2 regions of the Flavobacterium qiangtangense genome follow, and region 1 is predicted to be linked to the other one. Evidence: riboswitches for the same ligand, from Rfam matches in the RefSeq annotation. Region 1 holds a riboswitch; the other holds the start of a gene.
The links. A riboswitch is a leader RNA that binds a small molecule or an ion and turns the genes downstream of it on or off. The one in region 1 is predicted to bind S-adenosylmethionine.
Positions count from the first base shown of each region.

Region 2: linked by a shared signal. The riboswitch ahead of ACFPVY_RS04530 (Na+/H+ antiporter NhaC family protein) and the one ahead of ACFPVY_RS16455 (homocysteine S-methyltransferase family protein) in region 1 are both predicted to bind S-adenosylmethionine.

Region 1 is NZ_JBHSQB010000020.1:64,068-68,244, forward strand. It holds gene ACFPVY_RS16445 (OsmC family protein) at 509-931, shown strand; gene ACFPVY_RS16450 (hypothetical protein) at 1,173-1,700, shown strand; SAM riboswitch class I at 1,778-1,880, shown strand; gene ACFPVY_RS16455 (homocysteine S-methyltransferase family protein) at 2,090-3,088, shown strand; gene metH (methionine synthase) at 3,115-4,177, shown strand, end outside.
Region 2 is NZ_JBHSQB010000004.1:308,501-312,677, reverse strand. It holds gene ACFPVY_RS04540 (hypothetical protein) at 1-141, opposite strand, end outside; gene fabG (3-oxoacyl-[acyl-carrier-protein] reductase) at 399-1,145, opposite strand; gene ACFPVY_RS04530 (Na+/H+ antiporter NhaC family protein) at 1,219-2,541, opposite strand; SAM-I-IV-variant riboswitch at 2,599-2,695, opposite strand; gene ACFPVY_RS04525 (pirin family protein) at 2,846-3,727, opposite strand; gene ACFPVY_RS04520 (DNA-deoxyinosine glycosylase) at 3,794-4,177, opposite strand, start outside.

The DNA of each region.
Region 1 (4,177 bases):
AAGTTTAAAATTGTGTGTTGCAAATCCAAAAATAGTTCTGAAGTTTGCATCATCAAAAAGTAACAAAAATGAAAAATATTATTTGTCATATGTATTGCAAAATGTGGAGAAATTCTGCAGAGCGTACTATTGCCAAATTTTAAATTTTTTAAAATATATAGCAAAAAGCCTCTGCCGAAAAGCAGAGGTTTTTTTTTGAAAATGAATCAAGAATTAAAAATACCAGAATTGAAATTCTCTATTAACTAACTCAACCATTTCAATTCTCCTCCTCAAATTTTTTTTTGAGGAGGTTAAAAAAGATAAAAGATGAATACGATAATTATTATTTGCTGTAAAAAAATGATGTGGATTTATTGCCACCTCAAGCCCTATTGCCAAAAGATACCGACTTAATCTCTGTTTATATTCAAGTGTAAAGTCCTTTTGGTAAGCCAGCCAAAAGGACTTTTTTTTATCTCAATACTCAATACTAAAATCTCAATATTAATACCTCAATACGAAAATTATGAAAGCGATAAATGTTTTAGGATACTCAAGAAACAACGAACAATTCGTTGTAAAAACTCAAAATGCCGATGTCAGAATTAGCAATAATAATAGATTTCCAGAATTAGATGGTCCAAATCCGTTCGAATATATCCTTGCCGGATTTGCTGGATGCATAAACGCAGTCGGGCAAAACGTAGCCAAAGAATTAGGCTTGAACCTAAAATCACTCCAAGTAGAAATCACAGGAACCATCAACCAAGAAGAAAGAATCGGATTCAATAAAATTGAAATCGTCTTGAAACCAACAACAGATGCTTCCCTGAAAATCCTTCAAGCGTGGCTGAAATTAGTCCAGCAAAAAAGTCCAGTTTATGATAATTTAATCAATCCCACGCCAGTCGAGTTGATTTTATTTAAAGAATATAATTATGCTGCATAACGCATAAACTAAGAATTGTTTTGTTTGTTTTATTGTTTGTTTGTTGAAAAGACTGCTTTTGATCGCCAGTCAAAAGCAGTTCTTTTTTATTTAGGCAAAAGAAATTAGCCAAAGCTTTAATCGAATCCTTTTAAATAAAAATTAGTGAATTCGGGGCAAAACAAGAACATAAAAATCATTAAATCGGCGGCAAAAAAAATCTGAGTAAATCAGTGAAATCTGTGTTTAAAACTAAAAAATCATGTTAACAAAAAAAATAAATATCATCCTTTTCGGAATTGAAACCGTCGGAAGTTCTTTGATAAACCAAATACTTTCCAACCAAAATTCCTTCCTTTCAACTAAAAATATCGAAGTCAGACTTCCAATAATTACTAATTCCACAGTCGCTTTTTTCGAAAAGCCAACAGTTAAAAATTCGTGGGAAGCCAATTTCATCCAATTCTCAATTCCTTTCAAAGTCGAAGACATCATCAATTTTGTCCAAGAAAACGAACTTGAAAATTTGATTGCAATCGACACCACAGAAACCAACGATTTGCTTCTAGAATATTTCGAATTGCTTCAAAATGATTTCGATATCATCAGCATAAATCCAGCAATAGAAACACTTCCAGCAGACTTCAACGCGTCGGTAAACGCCAACGTAAAAAAATTCGGAAAAGATTTCTTCTTCATCAATCCAACAAAAAACCAAGCCATTTCTCAAACCATTTTAAACAAAATCATCGAAATCGCGGAAAAACCAGATTTGAAAATCGCCGTTTAATTGCCATAGAATTTCCAAAAAACAGTTGCAAAACCCAAACAAATTCCCTTACTTTGCAACGTTCATACACTTATTGACAGTTATCACGAAAGGCCGAGGGATTAGACCCGTTGAAGCCTTAGCAACCCTTTATCACTAAAGAAGGTGCTACATTCTACCAAATTTTTGGATAGATAACAACACGAAATACACTCTATTTCCTCACTTTCCTGACTACATATCGATATTTATAATTTTTTTTTAGAAGCAAATGGTCGTTGCTTTTTCAGCAATCTGTCATTGCGAGTTTACGAAGCAATCTTAAAACTCTGCATCAAGCTATCTAAGAAAAGGTATTGAACTTTTGGTTTCAACAGAACCATTGCGTAACAATTAGTACCGAAAAAAAAATGTCAGACATACACAAAGCCATCTCAGAAAGAATTCTCGTCCTCGACGGCGCGATGGGAACAATGCTCCAGCGATATAATTTCTCTGAAGAAGATTTCCGTGGCGAAAGATTCAAAGATTTTCCGCATCCGTTAAAAGGGAACAACGATTTATTGTCGTTGACTCAACCGCAAGCTATAAAAGACGTACACCGCCAATATTTTGAAGCCGGCGCAGACATCGTGGAAACCAACACCTTTTCAGGAACCACAATCGGAATGGCTGATTACCATCTCGAAGATTTGGTTTACGAATTAAATTACGAATCTGCAAAATTAGCCAAAGAAGTCGCTGACGAATTCACCGCAAAAAATCCAGACAAGCCAAGATTTGTAGCAGGTTCAATCGGACCAACAAACAGAACTGCAAGTATGTCTCCAGATGTAAACGATCCGGGTTACCGAGCCGTGACTTTTGATGATTTGCGAATTGCTTACAAACAGCAAGTTGAAGCTTTGATTGACGGCGGTTCTGATATTTTATTGGTAGAAACAATTTTCGATACATTAAATGCAAAAGCCGCACTTTTTGCTATCGAAGAAGTCAAAGAAGAAAGAAATTTAAATATCCCAATTATGGTTTCCGGAACAATTACCGATGCTTCCGGTAGAACGCTTTCGGGTCAAACCGTCGAAGCTTTTTTGATTTCCATTTCCCACATTCCGTTATTAAGCGTCGGATTTAATTGCGCTTTGGGAGCAGATCAGTTGAAACCTTATTTGCAACGACTTTCTCATAATACCTCATTTAATATTTCGGCGCATCCAAATGCAGGTTTGCCAAATGCCTTTGGGCAATACGACCAAACTCCAGAAGAAATGCAGGTTTTGATCAGAGAATATCTCGAAGATAATTTGATTAATATAATAGGAGGATGTTGTGGTACGAATCCAGAACACATTCGTCTGATTGCCGAAGTCGCAAAAGAATATTCACCAAGAATCGTAGAACCAGTTTAAAAACTGTAGCAAAAGAAGAACACAAAATGGCAGATGTCGATTGTAAAAAACATTTAAAATTATCAGGCCTTGAGCCTTTAATCATAACACCCGAAAGTATTTTCGTGAACGTCGGCGAGCGTACAAACGTGACCGGTTCTCGAAAATTCTTGCGTTTAATAAAAGAAGAAAATTACGAAGAAGCTTTAGATATCGCCAGAGCGCAAGTGGAAGGTGGCGCGCAAATCATCGACATTAATATGGACGAAGGAATGCTTGACGGCGTTCATGCAATGACCACTTTCTTGAATTTAATTGCTTCGGAACCAGATATTTCTCGAGTTCCTGTGATGATCGATAGTTCAAAATGGGAAATTATCGAAGCAGGTTTGAAAGTCGCCCAAGGTAAAAGCGTTGTCAATTCGATCAGTTTAAAAGAAGGCGAGGAAAACTTTATCCGTCAGGCAAAATTGATTAAAAAATATGGCGCCGCGGTAATAGTGATGGCGTTTGATGAAGTTGGTCAAGCAGATAATTATGACAGAAGAATTGAAATCTGCAAAAGATCGTATGACGTTTTGGTTGATCAAGTCGGATTTCCAGCGGAAGACATAATTTTTGACCCAAATATTTTTCCAGTAGCAACCGGAATGGAAGAACATCGCCAGAATGCAATAGATTTTTTCCGTGCCACAAAATGGATAAAAGAAAATCTTCCGTACGCAAGTATCAGCGGTGGCGTGAGCAATGTTTCGTTTTCTTTCCGTGGAAACGACAGGGTTCGTGAAGCGATGCACTCGGTTTTCTTATATCACGCTATCAATAACGGAATGACAATGGGAATCGTAAATCCAGAAATGCTGGAGATTTACGACCAAATTCCGAAAGATTTGTTAGAACACGTTGAAGATGTTTTGCTCGACAGAAGAGATGACGCAACCGAAAGATTGCTGACTTTTGCCGAAAATATCAAAGGCGATACCAAAGAAGTTACTGAAAAACAAGCTCAAGAATGGCGCTCATTTCCAATTCAAGAAAGATTGACGCACGCTTTAGTCAGAGGAATCGACGAATTTATCGAAATCGATATTGAAGAAGCGCGACAATTAG
Region 2 (4,177 bases), on a different contig from region 1:
TGATAAAGCTAGAAGAATTAGTCCGTAGGTTACCATTACCTGACCAGTTACAAAACCAATTTCAAATTTCCCATAAATAAAAAATATCCCAACAAGGATAATAATTATAGCGCATATTCCAATTCCTTTACTATTTTTCATAATATCATTTTGAGTACTCAATATTGACAATCAAAGTCATAGCCCCGATTGAAGCGGAAATCCTTTCATTAAAAAAATCTATTTTTTCTTAGCGTGAAAGAGCGACCAACGGAAGCTCCTTTCACGCCTTAGAAAAAAAAATTTTTTGATGAAAGATTGAAGTGAAAAGCGGGAAAAGCTTCAAAAAAGAATGGCAGATTTTAGTTTGCAGATTACAGTCAAACTGCGTACTGAAAACTGCTTTCTGCTATATAATATTAAGTAAGCATTCCTCCGTCCACGTTCATAACTTGTCCTGTGATGTACGCGCTCATGTCTGAAGCCAAGAAAAGACAGGCGTTCGCAACGTCTTCAGTTGTTCCGCCACGTTTCAACGGAATTCCGTCTCTCCAGCCTTGAACTACGTCGTCGTTTAATTTTGCGGTCATTTCTGTCTCGATAAATCCTGGCGCGATGGCGTTACAACGGATGTTTCTTGAACCTAATTCTAATGCTACCGATTTTGTAAAACCAATAACACCAGCTTTTGACGCTGCATAATTTGTTTGTCCGGCGTTTCCTTTCACTCCTACAACTGAACTCATATTGATGATCGAACCTTTTCGGTTTTTCAGCATTGTTTTTTGAACGGCTTTGGTCATATTGAAAACCGATTTCAGGTTTACGTTGATTACCGTGTCGAAATCTTCTTCAGAAATACGCATCAAAAGGTTGTCTTTTGTGATACCAGCATTATTGATCAAGATATCGATGTTTCCGAAAGTCGCGATTACGTCGTCAACTAATTTTTGCGCTTCGTTGAAGTCTGCCGCGTTTGACTGGTAGCCTTTTGCTTGAACGCCAAGGGCAGTCAATTCGTCTTCTAAAACTTTAGCCGCTTCTGCTGATGAACTGTATGTGAATGCCACGTTTGCTCCGTGTTTTGCAAAAACTTCAGCGATTCCTCGCCCAATTCCGCGACTTGCGCCTGTGATAATCGCTGTTTTTCCTTCTAATAATTTCATTCTATTTTAATTTAGTTTGCTCTTGTTAGGTTGACAAATATAAGAATTCAATTGCAATGAAATTGAGTATCGTTTAATCTTTCACGAATTTATTTATCCTTTTGTCCCAAGCCGAACTGTAAATTGCGATTATCATAAAAACCAACAAAATATAGTTGTACCAAGCATTTGAAATTAAGTCGAATAGCTGTAATTTTCCTTTGGCAAAACTTAAAATAAGCAAAACTTGTGCGCCATAAGGCAAAAGCCCTTGAATTACACAACTGAAAACGTCTAAAATTGTAGCGACTTTCTTTGGACTCAATTCAAATTCATCGCTGATTTCTTTAGCGATTTTTCCGGTGATTACGATGGAAACGGTGTTGTTCGCAATGGCCATATTTGTAATTCCGACCAAAGTTCCGATTCCCATTTGAGCGGATTTTTTGTTCTTTATTTTCGATTTTATTTTATAAAGTACATAATCAATTCCGCCTGCTGTTTGAACCAAAGTTGCCAAACCGCCTGTTAACATTGATAGCAAGAAAATATCGGTCATGCTTAAAAAACCTTCGTAGATTTTCTGCGTAAATTGTAAAAGTGTAAAATCGTTTCCGAAGAAGCCGATAATTCCAGCGATTAAAATTCCGATTAATAAAGTCATAAAAACGTTCACTCCAATTACGGCGAGAATTATGACCAAAATATAAGGAAGAATCGACAGCAATTGATAGTCGCCTTTTTCGATAACGACGGAACTTACTTCGGAATTAAATCCTAAATAAGCCAACAATAAAATCGTAATTATTGCCGCCGGAAGCGCGATAAACAAATTGACTTTAAACTTGTCACGCATTTCACAACCAAGCGATTGCGTTGCGGCGATTGTTGTGTCAGAAATGATAGAAAGATTATCGCCAAGCATGGAACCGCCCAATAATGAACCGGCAATTAACGGCATTGACGCGCCACTTTTATCGGCCAAACTTATGGCGATTGGTCCCAAAGCAACGATTGAACCTACGGAAGTTCCCGTGGCTGTTGATAAAAACGAAGCGATTAAGAAAATTCCCAATGGAAAATATTCGGGGTCAATATTATTTATTCCCAAATTCACTACGGAATCAACGGCTCCCATTGCTTGCGTTACCGTTGCAAAAGCACCTGAAAATAAATAAATCAGACACATTGTGATGATTTGGCTGTTGCCACAACCTTCAATTAAAGTATCGATTTTGGATTCTATGGATTGTTTGAAAATGACAAAGGCGACGATAATCCCAAGAACAACAGCAATTGGCGAAGGCAACGCATAAAAATCATTCAGAAGGATTCCGGCTCCCAAAAAGGTAAAAATAAAAACGAAAAAAGGAATTAAGGCGAATGCATTGCCTTGAATTTTAAGATGTTTCATCATCGATTTGCTTAAAAATTAATAAAGCTCACGACGAAAAGCTAACCGAAAAGAAATTGTGAAAACAACATTTTTTCCAAAGGATTTGGCTTATCGTTTTAGCACCTTGCTTGTTGCTGCAGGTTGCTATCTCTTTATGAGATTCGTGATAACGGATGCAAAGATAGATTTTATATTGAATTTAATTTAATCAGAATGCGATTTTTATGAATAATCAATAACAATCGAAATAAAAGTGTAACTCTCATAAAAATAAAAATGCTTTGCTGAATTATCAACAAAGCATTTTTTAAATTTTCGTTAAAATCTACCGATGTATTTCTGGCATAACTACATAACTGTCATCTTCTGGAACTTTTGGAAACTCTTTTTTTCTCCAACGTTCTTTGGCAACTTCTAGTTTTTCATTGCTTGAAGAAACAAAATTCCAATAAATAAAACGTTCTTCGGGTAACGGCTGTCCGCCAAAAAGAATAACGTGCGTATTTGGCATCAAGGTCATTGAACAAGCATCGTCTAATTTCGAAACCAGCATATTTCCTTTTTCAACGTGGTGCTCACAAGCTTGGATGGCTCCTTCTACAACACAAATTCCGATTTCTCCAAACAATTGACCTTCAGTATGTAAAAGATATTCATCTTCAGTTTTAATTTCAACCATAAACAAATCAGAATGAACCGGAACTGGCGATTCTTTTCCGTAACCTTTTCCTGCGACTAATGTAAAATCAGTTGTTCCATCTTTCCATCTTGGCAAATCATTTCTGTCAAAATGATGGAATTCTGGCTGCATATCTTCTTTTTCTTTGGGCAAAGCAACCCAAATTTGATAACCGTGAACATCGTGCTCCGAGCCATCTCTGAGTGTCGCAGGAGTTCTTTCGGTATGCGTGACGCCGTTTCCAGCAATCATCCAATTTACAGAACCTGGAGCTATTTTTTGTTCAGTTCCAAGGCTGTCTTTGTGCATAATTTCGCCTTCCAATAAAAAAGTCAAAGTCGCCAAACCAATGTGTGGATGCTGACCAACGTCCATGTAATGTTCAGGTCCCATTTTTGCCGGACCCATGTGATCAATGAAAATAAACGGACCGACCATTCTTTTCTTGCGAAACGGCAAAAGTCTTCCGACTAAAAAATCTCCGATATCACGTGGTCTTTCTTCTATTATTAGGTCTATGTTGGACATGTTTTTTTGGGTTTAGGGTTTTGGGTAATGGGTTCAAGTGTTTTGTGAGCAATCTAAATTACAAAATTATTTTAATGCTTCTATAATTGCTTCCCATTCTGATAATTTCTGTAAAAAACTTTTGGAAGCGTTCGCTCCGCTTGGCGAAGGAAGAATTGTGTATTTTAAATCTGATTTTCTTCCGATATATTTATCATAATAATTTGACGCATTTTTACTTGAGAAAAAGACGTGTTTTATGTTTGGGTACGTTTTATGGAAGCTCTCAAAATCATTTGGCACTTCGTTTTTGATATTACTGTCAAGGCTTCCTGTTCTTTCGCAGAATTCTAAAACATCCCAAAGAGCGATGTCATTTTCTATCAATAATTGCTTTTTTTCGGCAAAAGTTTCGGGCAAAGGTTGGTCAAATAATGTAAAAAGTAATTTCCAAAAACTATTTCCTTTGTT